2 regions of the Planococcus sp. TJ-201 genome follow, and region 1 is predicted to be linked to the other one. Evidence: riboswitches for the same ligand, from Rfam matches in the RefSeq annotation. Region 1 holds a riboswitch; the other holds the start of a gene.
What was found. A riboswitch is a leader RNA that binds a small molecule or an ion and turns the genes downstream of it on or off. The one in region 1 is predicted to bind cobalamin.

Region 1 (7,232 bases):
CGTTTTTGGACAACCGGATCGCTTTTCGCCTGATTGAAGCGCGCGTTCTGCTCGCTCACTGACACCAGCGAACTCAAGATATAGGAATACGACTCCGTGTGGACGGCTTCCTGCTGGGAAATAACCGCGAAAATGGCTTTAAAGCTCGAGTCGGTAACATAGTCCATCGCTTGGCTCATTGTCGGGGTCTGCAGGCTGTCAAGTGATGCCAGCTGCGTGTTGATGCGCAAAAAGATATCCTTCTCCACATCGCTCAAGCTGTCCCATTGCTTGATGTCGTCCTGCATATTGATTTCCTGGGCTTTCCAGAAGTTGGCCAACAGCGCTTGATACAAATCGTACATCTGCGGATACGCAATATCGTTCCAGTTCAGCAATCCTGACGATTGGCCGTTCAAAACGCCGGTCGATTTGTTCGGATGCTCCGGGTTCAATAATTTAATCTTCGTCAACGGTTCATGTATGGTCATAAAGATCCTCCTTTAGCTTTGGCATGCTTCGCATTCTTCAATTTCCGCCTGTGATGTGCTGCGGACATAGTAAGTGGTTTTCAGGTTTTGCTTCCATGCTTCCAAATGAAGCTCCAGCAATTCTTTCGCTTTGATGGTATGCGGCACATAAAAGTTAAAGCTGATCGACTGATCAATATGCCGTTGACGCGCTGCATTTTGGCGGATACTCCATTTCTGGTCCAGTACATGTCTTGCACGACGGTAATAATCGTAGGTGTTGTGGTCCAAATCAGGCGCTGTCACTTTGAACTTAAAGTTCTTTTTCTCTTCTGCGTACTCTACCGCATATAAAGGATCGATGCCGTCCGTCGAGCCGCCGATTTTGGCAGTCGATGAGTTTGGTGCGACCGCCATCATCCAGCCATTGCGGACACCCGTTGATGCCACTTCCTGCTGCAATTGCTCCCAGCGTTCACCGCTGTAGCTGCGGCGTTCAAAGTATTCGCCCGTCTGCCATTCTGAACCCGCAAACTTGCTGAACGCGCCTTTTTCTTCGGCCAGCTGCATCGAAGCCCGGATCGTCTGATAAGCAATTTCCTCATACAGCGTATCTGCAAACTCCACAGCCTTTTCGCTTTCCCAATAGATGCCTTCAAGCGCCAACAGATGGTGCCATCCAAACGTCCCTAACCCAATGGCGCGGTATTTTTTATTCGTTGCTTCGGCCTGTCCGACCGAAATGGTATTCAAATCAATAACGTTATCCAGCATACGCACCTGGATCGGTATGACCCGTTCCAAAACGTCCGCTTTGACTGCTCTCGGCAAATTGATCGAAGACAAGTTGCAGACCACGAAATCGCCTGGCTTGCGAATCATGACAAGGTTGCCATCTTCGTCGGTATATTCTTTCATGATGGTAGTGGCCGACATATTTTGCATAATTTCTGTCCTTCTATTCAATTGAGTTCGCTAAACTCAATTCGCATTCTAGATGCAGCTGCATGTCGCCATGCAGAGTAGACTATATCATCACCCTTTTGATAAGGGTGCCCACCGTTTCGGACCGCTTGGCCCTACTCTACTCACTTCCGCGTAATGCGTGCTTTCGATAGTCGTTCGGCATTTACTCTTTAACAATATAATGGTCAGGGAACTTATCGGAACGAATGCGATGTCGCATTGTGGAAGTTGGAATTCCATCTGCTTTTGCTGCTTTAGGTATACTTTCATAACGCACACCAGCTACGAAGCAAGGATGTCCTGTTGTCTTTCCATGTGTTCGAACCTTCTTTTCAACAAGTCTTTTACAATTGGGATAAAGGTCGGAGTTTAAGCGATTATGAAGAGTGGTCACTTTGATTCCTAAAATACGCGCAGCTTCTGAACAGGATAGATACTGAACACCGTCAATGATTACAGCTTTTGAATTAGCCTTTTTTACTGACTCAAGCATCCTTGCGGTCTTTAGCTTCCCATGTTGATGGTTGCCTTTACCTGACATTTGCCGAACCCTATGAAGCCTTATGGTTTCTTTATTAGGGTAGTTGGTGAAGATGTCTCCGCCAATGGAAGTATGCTTGATATTGTAATAATCAGCTGATTCAACTGCATTTCGTTCTAAGATGTACCGCTCTTCTAGTTCATTCAGTTCTTCCGCCGAATCTGCTTCGTCCAATATAGTTCGGATGAAGTTCTCAGCACCGTATTTCTTTATTGTCCTTTTTAAATAAAGACCTGAGCCTAGATAGGTTTCCCAGTTATTCTTTCGACCATAAATACATTTTCCAATGTATTTCTTATTGTTTAAGCTATTAGTGGTTTCGTATACAAATCCGAATGGTTTTGTCATTGCTATCACCTCATAAGGATAATTCCTCATTCTGCGATAATCCTAACCGCTAACTGTTAAAGAGATTTAGCACGGGATTGACTTCAATTAAAAGTGTTTCCCCGTTTAGATGGGTTTTCGGCAGCCATTACTGACTGAAGGTGCTAAGAATTAACACAAATTACTGCAGTAGATCGACGTCAACCCTCTGCCTCTCGTGTGCTTGTTCGGGTTTTGGCGGTTCACTTCATCTCGGTAGAACATATACGGCGTACCGGTCTCCAGCTGGGAAACCATGATGCGCGCCATGATTTCCATGGCACGGTACGTTTTGCGCGGCAATAATGGATGCTCTACCGCTTCTTGGTATTTATCACGGAAGTACTTTTTATCGGTTTCGTCATAAAAGTCCTCAAGTCCGAGCGCATTGCCCTCTTCGTCTTTCCAACCCATCACTTGCTTGACCTGATGCGGACAGAACGTATGCCATTCGCCAATGCTCCGGCCGTTTTCGTCTTTTTCCTGCAATCGCTCCATAAACAAATCTGGAATCGACACACCGGTGAAAATATCATGCGCTTTGCGGCGTTCGTCGCCGTTGTTGGTTTTCAAATCCAGGAATCCGTTCATGATGTCTTTATGGAAGACATCCAAGTAAATCGCTACGGCACCCTGGCGCTGGCCCAGTTGATCGACGCTGACGGCCGTATCGTTGACCAGGCGGATCCACGGCACGACGCCGGAGGAATTGCCTTTGAATTTTTTAATATCCGAGCCCAGTGCCCGTACTTTGCCGTAATAAATCCCAATGCCGCCGCCGTCTTTGCTGAGGCGTGCAATGTCCCAGTTGTTCAAATAAATCCCGTCCAGTGAATCATCGACGGTGTCGATAAAGCAAGAAGACAATTGTCCAAAGCTTTTGCCTGCGTTCGACAATGTCGGTGTGGCGACCGTCATATACAAATGGCTCATCGCCCAGTATGCTTCTTTCACCAGCTCCAGGCGTTGTTCTTTCCGCTCGTTTTGCATCAAAGTCATCGCAATGACAAGAAAACGCTCTTGCGGAAGTTCAAACAACCGCCCTTCGTAATCTTTCGCCAAATAACGGTCAGCCAATAAAAACAAGCCGATGTAGTTGAACAGCAAATCACGCTCCGGTTCGATTTCCTTGCCAAGTTCGGTGATTTCCTCTTTCGAGTAAACCGACAAGAGTTCTCCTGAATAAATGCCGACGCGTGAAAGCTCATCAACAAGCCCGTAGAAATCGCCGTATTTTCGGGAAGCGGGATAATTCCGGCTGCTTCCGGCTTTTTCATACAAGTCGCTGGCGTATAATTCTGCTGCGGTGTACGTCCAGTCGGGTTCGTCCATCGTAATTCGGTTCAGCGCATAAAGCAGGGATTGCTCGCCTTTTGCCTGTCCAGCCAATTTCGCTGTACGTTCCAGCAGCTCCTTCGTATCCAGTCCGTATACTTCTGTTGCCCGTTGAAGAGCTCGTTCTACTGCATGTATTTCTGCTGTTTCAACTTTTGTGTTCATATCAGCTCAGCTCCTTTGCGTATTCGTTCACTTGCATGCGGCGTTGTTTTCTCTCTTGTGCGCTGTTGAATAGTTGTTCTTCAGCTGCCGTTTCTGGAATCACCCCAGTTACGGGAGTCGGCTTGCCATTGCTGTCCACCGCTACCATTGTCAGAATGGCCGTTGTCGTCAAACTTTTAGTGCCTTTTTCAATTTGCTGGCATTCGGCTTTCACGTATACTTCCATCGATGTTCTTCCGGTAGATATAACAACACCTTCTAAAATAAGGACATCTCCCACTTTCGCCGAAGACAGGAAATTCACGGTGTCGATTGAAGCCGTCACGACAGCTTTGCCGCTGTGCCTCATCGCTGTAATGGCGGCAATTTCATCTATGTATGCCAACACGGTACCGCCGAAAATAGTACCCATATGGTTGGTGTCAGGCGGCAACACCAATCTTGTTTGAATGGTTCTTGCCACGCCTGCAGCTAACGGTTCTGTCATTTGCCTTCAATCCTCCATCTCTATTACAAAAAGAAAAACCCATCCTCTCGGGGAGGATGGGTTTGAAAACGTAGAATATCGAATGAAACCAGCGAAAAACAAGCTGTTCCATGCAAAATACCTTCGTTATCCCTCTCAACTCCCGGAGAAGATCATAAACTATAACGAAGGCAGGTCTCCTGGCTCGTGCGTCTTCCTTGCCATCTCCTTCCCGTCCATTGGACAGTGGATTGTGATGGCTCGTCAGCACTTACAGTTGCGGGAACAGCTCCGGAATTTACCGGATTCCCTATTAAGCCTTTTCAGGCACCTTCGTTATCGGATCTACTATATATAGTTTTTTATTCGATAATGAACACTAAATATTGTATTTCTAAACTATAAATCACTTTCGTCAATTTGACAAGCGGTTTTCAAAACTGAACAGGAATTTATTAATTTGCGGTTAAGTGTTTTTTCAGTGCTTGCTTGACTGTACCCATTGTCGTCAATTTGCTGAAATCTACACGAGCTTCCACAGCTTTCATTGCCAGTTCCGGACGAATTCCGGTAAAAATCAACCCAATGCCCAATAAGCGCATGATCTGGTCTATTTTATAGAGAAACTCTGCTACTACATTGTCGATATTGTAAATGCCCGAAACATCAACAATAAGGTAGTTCAGTTCATGCCCTTGAATTTTCTGCGGAATGAGGTCGAGCAGTCGGGTGCTTCGGTCGCCATCGACTGAACCGACAAGCGGCATAACAGCCAGGCCATCGATAATCGGAACAATCGGCGTCGAAACTTCATTTTTCAATTGCAGCAATTCGCGCTCGGTTTTTTTCTGAACGGTAACGTCCCGTATAATCGATTGGATAGCCGTCGTGTCACCATATTCAACCGGGTAGCAGTACAATTCAACTTCTGCTATTGTCCCGTCAAAGCGTTTAACGGTCGTATCCATCAGTTCTCCGATGGTTCGGTCCTCCATGCCTTTGCGGATTCGCTCAGCAATCATTTCTTTATAATCTTCCGTAAAAACGTCTACTACACTCGCCCCGACAAGTTCAGCTTGGCTGGCTTTTAAAAACTCAGCGCCTGATTGATTTATGTATAAGACCTTTTGCTTAGAATGAATGATGGTTGTTTCATTCGAATATTCAGCGATGCGCTGATACAATTCTTCTTTTTCCGGAATGTTCAATAACGGATCTGATACACTCTTCATTCTCTTTCACTCCTTCCGTCTTCAAAACGGGCTCTTCTTCCATTTTACACTTTTGTGGAAAAACTTTCAGGATCTACCCATCTCTTAAAATCGAATAAAAAAAAGTTGCCCCTTTGGACAACCAAATTCTCTATTTATTCATCGACCCATTCAGATTCAGAAGCTCGCTCTTTTTCTGTTTTAGGTTCGTCGGCTTTTTTATTGTTTTTGCTGGTATAAGGCTTAAAACTTTTGGCTTTGTTGGCGCCTGCTTTCCAGCGAGTCCAGCCTTTTTTGCCGGTTCCCTGACCTGTACCGCTTTTTGCTTTTGCTTTGCTCATTTTAATCACTCCATTACTGCTACGCTGATGTACAGCTTATCACATCAGGGGCTGGAGTGATACAGAAATGTTCTGCCGGCATGCCGGAAATCCCCATTCATATCATTGCCAATCGAGCCTTTCACAGCTCTTTCCGAATAAAATAGGCAGGCAGTTCTTACTCAGCCAAGACTTTTTGAATATCCTTTTCAAACGATTCAGGTTTATCCTTTGGAGAAAATCGCGAAACAATATTGCCATTTTGATCGATCAGAAACTTCGTGAAGTTCCATTTGATGCCGCTTGATAAAAATCCTTTTGTGTTGTCAGTCAAATAGTTGAAAAGCGGGTGTGCGTCTTTGCCATTGACCTTAATCAAGTCATGCATTGGGAACGTCACACCATAAGTGGTCCGGCAAGCTTCCTCCGCTTCTTCCCCGGTGGCTTTTTCCTGGCCAAATTGGTTGGATGGGAAGCCCAAAACAACTAACCCTTGGTCTTTATAGTCTTCGTACATTTTTTCCAGACTGTCAAATTGATCCCGCAAGCCGCATTTAGTTGCCGTGTTGACAATCAGCATCGCTTTTCCCTTATACTCGCTCAACTGATAATCTTCTCCGTTTGGCTTGGTTACAGCAATATCATAAATATTCATCCGGCATCACTCCTTATTTTTGCTCAAAAATCGGCGCTGTTACAGATTCATGGTCTTAAAAGATGCATTCAGTTCTTTCAGGTTTTTCATCAATTCAATCGCATTGACGCCCATAAAATCGCAGCTGATCAATTTTTCTAAAACAGCTTTCTCAACTTCTACTTGTTCGCCATGAGCTTTTTCAGTCAGTGAAATGACAAACGCCCGCTTATCCTTTTCGGATTGCTGCTTGGTCAGCCGGCCTTGTTCGATCATACGGTTGATGATGGGGTTCAAGGTCCCTGTGCCAAGGCCGAGCCGTTCACCGATGTTTTTCATTAGCAGCCTGTCTTCCTCCCATAGAACCAGAAGGACGAGGTACTGCGAAAATGTCAGGTTGAACGGTTCGAGCGCTTTTGCATACATTTTTGAAAAATTGCTGGAAGCTTTGTAGACTTCAAAGCATAATTGCTGTTCAAGTTTTGTCGGTTTTTCCATTTGCATCTCACCTATACTACAGATTATAGAACGCTGATTTCCACATCCACTGACCCTTTGATCGCTTTTGAATACGGGCAATATTGATGTGCTTTTTCTACGTATTCGTGTTTTAGCTCTTCCTCAATGCCAGTAATGTCGACAACAAGTTTCACCGCTAGCTTCACCCCGCCATTATCTTTATCGCCGATCAATGCAACAGTTGCTGTGACTTCACTTTTCTCTATTTCCACTTTACCAGCTTCCAGCACCAATTCCAATGCGCTGTTAAAGCACGCGCT
Region 2 (7,232 bases), on a different contig from region 1:
GGTTATCAATGGACGGGGAGGCGGAGAGCCATGCACAAGACAGTGACGATCAAACTGACAACGACAATCCGCCAGCCGGATATGGAAGAGCAAGTGATGGTGCTGGAATCTCACGGAACGTTGACGGAAAAAAACAAGCTGCGCTATCTGCAATACGCAGAACAGCAGGACGATCTTGAAATCCGGACGACGGTCAAACTTCAAGAAGATGAAGCGGTGATTATGAGAAGCGGCGGCCTGCAGATGCGGCTCCCTTTTTTATTACATAAAGAACAAACCGGCAATCTGACCAATGAACAAGGGTCATTCATGCTGACGACCAAAGCGCACGAGCTGTCGGTCAGCGATACGCGCTTTATGGTCCGTTATGATCTGGCACTCGGCTTGGATCATGTCGGCGAATACGAAATGGAAATACAGTTTATGGAGGCTAAAGGATGAACGCAGTAGAAAAAGTGCAACACGCAATCAAAACAGCATTTGCAGAAGCAATCGAAAAAGCAGAATTGACGACCGAACCGGTTGAAGTCCAACTGGAGTCCCCAAGAGACAAGACGAATGGCGACTATGCCACGAACGTTGCGATGCAATTGACGCGTCTGGCGAAAAAGCCGCCACGTGCAATAGCCGAAGCAATTGTCGAAAACCTGGATAAAGAGGCCGCGAACATCCAGACAGTTGAAATCGCTGGACCTGGATTTATCAATATTACGATTAAAAAAGATTATTTGCTGGATGTGATCACAACCGTGCTGGAGCAGAACACCGAATACGGCCGTTCAACAGCGGGCGGCGGCGAACGCGTCCAAGTGGAATTTGTCTCAGCCAACCCGACAGGCGATCTGCATTTGGGCCATGCCCGTGGATCTTCTGTCGGCGATTCGCTGTGCAATGTGCTGGACCTGGCAGGATACGAAGTGTCACGCGAATATTACATCAACGATGCCGGCAATCAAATCAACAACTTGGCATTGTCGATCGAAGCCCGTTATTTTGAAGCGCTTGGCAAAGGCGATAGCATGCCGGAAGATGGCTACCGCGGACAAGACATCAAAGATATTGCAAATGACCTAGTCAAAGAACATGGCGACAAATTCGTCAGCTTGACTCACGAAGAACGTTTTGAAACATTCCGCCAGCACGGTTTGAAAGTCGAATTGGCCAAACTGCAGCAGGACCTTGCAGATTTCCGTGTGGAATTTGACGTTTGGTACCCGGAATCGTCCCTATACAAAAACGGCAAAATTGACGATGCCTTGGCTAAACTGCGTGCAAATGGCCATGTTTTTGAAGAAGAAGGCGCAACATGGTTTCGCTCCACAACGTTTGGAGACGACAAAGACCGTGTACTGATCAAAAATGATGGCACGTACACTTACTTAATGCCCGATATCGCTTATCACGAAGATAAGTTGCAGCGCGGATTCGGCAAGCTGATCAATGTGTGGGGAGCTGATCACCATGGCTATATTCCGCGCATGAAAGCAGCGATCCAAGCACTTGGCTATGATTGCGAGACGCTGGAAGTCAGCATCATTCAAATGGTGCAATTGTACAAAGACGGCGAAAAAATGAAGATGAGCAAACGGACCGGCAAAGCGGTAACGATGCGCGAGCTGGTTGAATTGGTTGGCTTGGATGCGGTGCGTTACTTCTTCGCAATGCGTTCTGGCGATTCCCATATGGACTTCGATTTGGATTTGGCTGTTTCGCAGTCCAATGAAAATCCAGTCTACTATTCGCAATACGCCCACGCGCGCATTTCGTCCATTTTGCGCCAGGCGGAAGAACAAGGCTTGACTGCTTCGCAGGATCATTTGGCTTTATTGACATCTGAGAAAGAAATTGATGTATTGAAGAAAATTGGGGATTTCCCTCAGGTGATTGCCGATGCAGCCAAGCAGCGTGCACCTCACCGCATCACGACGTATATTCATGAACTGGCTTCTCATTTCCATAGTTTCTATAACGCCAATAAAGTATTGGACGCATCCAATGTAGAACTGACAAGTGCGCGCCTTGCTTTAATTACAGCCGTGAAAACGACCTTGGCCAATTCACTGAAAACTGTGGGTGTGGCAGCTCCAGAAAAAATGTAAGAGACAGACTGCCAATTACGTGTATAATGAAGACAACAAATCGAATATACGAACAATTCATAAAGGTGCTTATGTCTAAGAACATGAGTTAAAAGGGAAGCCGGTTCAACTCCGGCGCGGTCCCGCCACTGTATGTGAGAGGAATCTGCAAAATGCCACTGAAGCAATGCTTCGGGAAGGTGCAGAAACCAACGACCACAAGCCAGGAGACCTGCCTTTATGAAAACACACCCAAACGCCTGCGAGGAAAGGCTGGATGCGCATGTTTTTTTTATGTCGTCCTTTCCATCCTCCGCAGAATGCTGCGGGGGATTTTTTGTTTAAAGAAGTGCCTTATCTTAGCGGCTAACTTAAAAGCTAAAAACATCAAGGGGGATTTATTCATGAAGAAGATTTGGAAATTTGGTGCAACCGCAGGATTGGCTGCGGTTTTGATGGCCGGCTGCAGTGAAACGGCAACGCCTGAAGAAGAACAGGACGTGGAGACACCAGCAGAGCCGCCAACAGAAGTGGCAGAAGTTGAATACCCAGTGACTTTGACAGATGCTGTCGGGGATGAAATCGTCATCGAAGAAGAGCCGCAAGCCATCGTGTCGATGGTGCCCTCAAATACAGAAATTGCTTATGAATTAGGACTTGGCGACAAAATGGTTGGCGTTTCTGATTTTGACAACTACCCGGAAGAAGCTGCAGAAGTAGAGAAAATCGGCGGCCAGGAATTCAATGTGGAAAAAATCATCAGCCTTCAGCCGGATCTCGTGCTGGCACATGAATCGGGACTGGGTGTCGGAGATGCTGGCTTGCAGCAATTACGTGATGCCGGTGTCGAAGTATTTGTTGTCAACAACGCAGTCAGCTTTGAAGAAGTATACGATTCCATCACTGTAATCGCGCAAGCGACAGGCACGATGGAAGAGGCAGAAAGCATTGTTTCAGAAATGGAAGTGCAAGTGGCCGAAATCGAAGAAATAGCCAGTACAATTGAAGAGCCCAAAACGGTCTTTTTAGAAGTCGGCAGCCAGCCTGATATTTTTACGACAGGAAGCGGAACATTCATGGATGAAATGCTGACGCTCATCAACGCTGAAAATGTTGCCGGTGATTTGGAAGGCTGGGTCAGCATGGACCCAGAGGCTATTGTTGCTGCTAATCCCGATGTCATCGTAACAACAGAAGGCGCTTATGTAGAAGGCGCAGTTGATTTGATCAAATCAAGAAGCGGCTTTGCCGAAGTAACAGCTGTTCAAGAAGATGCGGTCTACAACCTGGATTCGGATATGCTCACCCGTTCAGGCCCACGTTTATCGGAAGGCCTGCTGGAAATGGCGCAAGCCGTTTATCCTGATGTGTTCAATGAATAAAAACGTTCTGGCATACTGCGTCTCGCTGCTGATACTAGCAGGGGCCGTGTTGCTTGGGGTAACGGTTGGAACGGTGTCGATATCACCGGTCGTGCTGTGGAATCCCTCATCGGATGAGGCAGCTGCCAATATTTTATGGAATATCCGTATGCCCCGCGTCGTCTTAGCCGGGCTTGTCGGTGCGGCATTGGCCATTGCCGGTGCTGCGTTCCAAGGGCTTTTGAAAAATCCATTGGCCGATCCTTACACCCTGGGAGTGTCTTCCGGTGCCTCCGTCGGCGCTGTGATGACGCTCTTTTTTGGTATCAGCATTCCATTTTTGGGACCCTTTACTTTGCCGGTCATGAGCATGATCGGTGCTTTGCTGACGATGTTTGCAGTGATGAGCTTTGCAAAGATGGTAGATCGTTCGATGAAAATGGAAACGGTCATATTGACCGGGATTATTTTCAGTTCGTTTCTTGGGTCCATCATTTCCTTGATGATTGCATTAACCGGGGAAGAACTGCGCCAAATCATTGGGTGGCTGTTGGGCAGCGTGTCGATGCGCGGCTGGCCCTATGTTCGGATGGCACTGCCATTCGTATTAATCGGTTCGTTCGTATTGTGGCTGAAGAGACGTGAGTTGAATGCCATGCTTTTCGGGGAAGAGCGGGCACAGCATTTGGGTGTGGATGTCAAAAAGAGCAAAATGGCCATCTTGATTGGTGGTTCGGTGTTGACCGGAGCAGCTGTTTCGGTTTCCGGCACCATCGGATTTGTTGGTTTGGTAGTTCCACATATGACCCGCTTGCTTTGGGGATCTGACCATCGGCATGTTTTGCCGCTGTCGTTCATTAATGGAGCGGCTTTGTTAATCGTTTGCGACTTGGTGTCACGGACGATTATTTCACCAACTGAATTGCCGATAGGCGTCATTACTGCATTTATCGGGGCGCCGGTATTTGCCTTCATCTTTTTCCGACAACGCAAAGGAGGAGCATGAGCATGCTTGAAATAACTGGATTGACAGGCGGGTATGACGATAAAAATATCGTTAAAGACGTGTCATTTACCGTCAATAAAGGCTCGATTCTCGGTATTTTGGGACCAAATGGCAGCGGCAAATCCACGTTGATGAAACTGATCAGCGGCGTATTGCCGGCAACGAGTGGAGAAGTTCGGATCGATGGCAAATCAATCGTAGATTTCCCTGCCAAAGAGTTGGCGAGAAAAATGGCGGTATTGCCCCAATTGCATGCACATGCCTTTGCCCATACCGTCCGGGAAACAGTGTCACTCGGCAGGTATCCGCATCAAGGCGGCTGGTTTTCTTCCTGGTCGGAAGAAGATGAGCAGGCTGTTGTGCAAGCGATGCGTTTGATGGATATCAGCCATTACGAAAAAACGCAAATTGATCGGATGTCGGGCGGTGAACAGCAGCGTGTTTTTGTGGCGCAAGCATTGGCACAGGATGCAGGCATACTGCTATTGGATGAGCCAACCAATCACCTGGACATTAACCACCAGAAAGAGTTGCTCGATACTATTAAAAAGCAGGCCATTGAAAAAGATTTGACGATTGTCTCTATTTTTCACGACATCAATCTGGCATCTATGTACTGTGACCAGTTGCTGCTGCTGGACGAGGGAAGTGTGGTCCGCATTGGTGAACCACATGAAGTGGTACGGGAGCAGGATATCGAGACCGTTTACAACACGCGAGTCAGCAATCACCCACACCCTGAACTGCCAAAACCACAGATTACCTTATTGCCGGGAGTTGAACGTGAATCAGCAAACGTTTGCATACGTGCCGAAAATTTTCAAGTTTCTGAGGAAATGGTGCTTTATCAAAGTCCCATTCCGTTAAAAACCGTGTCATCTGCTGTTGTGAATGCGGGTTCCGGATGGTTCCGCAATTTTATGAACCGGCACGTGGACGCTTTTTACAATGTTAACGATAGCGTTCAAGAAATGTCTGAGTTTATTGAACAAAGTGGTTTGAAGGCGACCGACACGGTGGGAATGATGACCGCGGTCCAGACCCAGGACGCCATCGTCAAAGAATACGAAGGTCCTTTCGGGTCCGTTGTTATTGCTGTAACCGCAGGTGTCGGCAACGGTGTGGATGTTTCAAAAGCAGTTGAACGTACGCTTCGCGTGGGCACCATCAACACTTGGATTTTAGTCAATGGTATTTTGTCGGAAGAAGCTTTTATTCAAGCGATGATCACCGCGACCGAAGCCAAAACAAAAGCGCTTCAGCAGGAGCAAGTCAAAGATCCATTGACCGGGACGATTGCAACAGGAACGTCCACCGACAGTTGTTTGGTGGCAGCTACGCAGCAGGGCGAACCTCTGCCGTACGCGGGTCCAATTACTGAGCTTGGGAAATTGGTTGGTGTAGGCGTATTCGAGTGTACGGTCGAAGCGCTCAAACTGTATCAAACGGCGAAAGCAAGCAGCCTATGATTTCGCATTTTACAGCCATCGCTCTAGGTTTAGTCATCGACCGAATTGTTGGGGATCCGCCGAATTGGCCGCATCCGGTTCGCTGGATCGGACATGCAATTCGCAAGCTAACCAGCCGCTGGAACCAAGGACCCATTGCTTTTCAAAATGGGTTCCTGTTGCTTGGAACCATAGCAATTTCGGTGTTTTTAATGGTTTACTCGATTGTTGCGTTTGCCTATGCTGTAAATGTTTTTGCAGGAATCGCCGTAGAAGCCTTGCTGATTGCTTCCGGGCTTGCCCAAAAAAGCTTGAAAGATGCTGCGTTGGATGTGTACAAGCCGCTTACAAATAAAAACATGGCATTGGCACGTGAAAAACTGTCGTGGATTGTTGGCAGAGATACAAATGGATTGGATGAAGGCGAAGTCACGCGGGGGGTCGTGGAAACGGTTTCGGAAAACACCAGTGACGGTGTAACTGCGCCATTGTTTTGGGCTTTCCTGCTTGGTGCACCGGGGTTGTGGCTGTATAAAGCGGTCAATACACTCGATTCCATGGTTGGCTATCGGAATGAAGAATTTGAGAAATTCGGCTTTGCATCTGCAAAAGCAGACGACGTGCTAAATTTTATACCGAGCCGCTTGACCGGATGTTTGATTTTGGCCATGACCCAAAACAAACGGTCACTCACCATGCGTCAGCGTTTTGTGGAGTGGCTGCGGGATGCACCCAAGCATCCGAGCCCCAATAGCGGCTGGCTGGAAGCAGCGACTGCCGTGCAATTAGGGGTAGAGCTCGGCGGATTAAATCGCTATAAGGGAGTCGAGTCGCATCGTGCGCGCATGGGGACACCGGTTTATCCGCTGGAAGCCGAACACATTACCGAGGCAATCAGACATATGCAGACGGTCACCATCGGCTTTTTTATTTTATTTGCGATAGGAGGAATTTTGTGTGGAATTGCCTAATCATGGAGCCAATCCACTGCGCCTTTACAAACAGGCCGGTATCAATCCACCTGAACAAATCTTGGATTTTAGTGAAAACGTCCATCCGTTCGGAGCTCCTGAATTTCTCGCGGAACGCTGGCCGCAGCTGCTGGAGTTGGTAGGGTCTTATCCAGATCCGGACGGCGAGCCTTTTCGAACAGCAGCAGCTGCGTTTCATCAGGTTGGAGCCAGTCAAGTCGCCGCAGCAAATGGTGCCGCTGAAGTATTTACTTGGCTCGCCAAAAGATACCGGTGCAAGAAAGTCGTACTGGTGGAACCGGCGTTTTCGGAATACCGCCAAACCTTGGAAGCGGAACATATTGAGATCGGTATGATTCAGCTGGAAC

Region 2: another riboswitch for cobalamin. It lies ahead of AC4EG4_RS05205 (ABC transporter substrate-binding protein); the one in region 1 lies ahead of AC4EG4_RS09200 (acyl-CoA thioesterase).

What each region holds. Positions count from the first base shown of each region.
Region 1 covers NZ_JBZDOG010000003.1:168,240-175,471, reverse strand. Annotated here, with positions in the region: gene AC4EG4_RS09220 (ribonucleotide-diphosphate reductase subunit beta) at 1-470, opposite strand, end outside; partial or broken gene AC4EG4_RS09215 (ribonucleotide reductase barrel domain-containing protein) at 483-1,412, opposite strand; gene AC4EG4_RS09210 (hypothetical protein) at 1,579-2,334, opposite strand; partial or broken gene AC4EG4_RS09205 (ribonucleotide reductase barrel domain-containing protein) at 2,458-3,822, opposite strand; gene AC4EG4_RS09200 (acyl-CoA thioesterase) at 3,824-4,309, opposite strand; cobalamin riboswitch at 4,462-4,638, opposite strand; gene AC4EG4_RS09195 (PAS domain S-box protein) at 4,744-5,520, opposite strand; gene AC4EG4_RS09190 (DUF3934 family protein) at 5,655-5,840, opposite strand; gene AC4EG4_RS09185 (glutathione peroxidase) at 5,998-6,474, opposite strand; gene AC4EG4_RS09180 (MarR family winged helix-turn-helix transcriptional regulator) at 6,514-6,951, opposite strand; gene AC4EG4_RS09175 (organic hydroperoxide resistance protein) at 6,975-7,232, opposite strand, start outside.
Region 2 covers NZ_JBZDOG010000001.1:1,028,099-1,035,330, reverse strand. Annotated here, with positions in the region: gene AC4EG4_RS05215 (YwiB family protein) at 31-441, shown strand; gene argS (arginine--tRNA ligase) at 438-2,099, shown strand; cobalamin riboswitch at 2,146-2,332, shown strand; gene AC4EG4_RS05205 (ABC transporter substrate-binding protein) at 2,483-3,460, shown strand; gene AC4EG4_RS05200 (FecCD family ABC transporter permease) at 3,453-4,445, shown strand; gene AC4EG4_RS05195 (adenosylcobinamide amidohydrolase) at 4,448-5,914, shown strand; gene cbiB (adenosylcobinamide-phosphate synthase CbiB) at 5,911-6,864, shown strand; gene AC4EG4_RS05185 (pyridoxal phosphate-dependent aminotransferase) at 6,851-7,232, shown strand, end outside.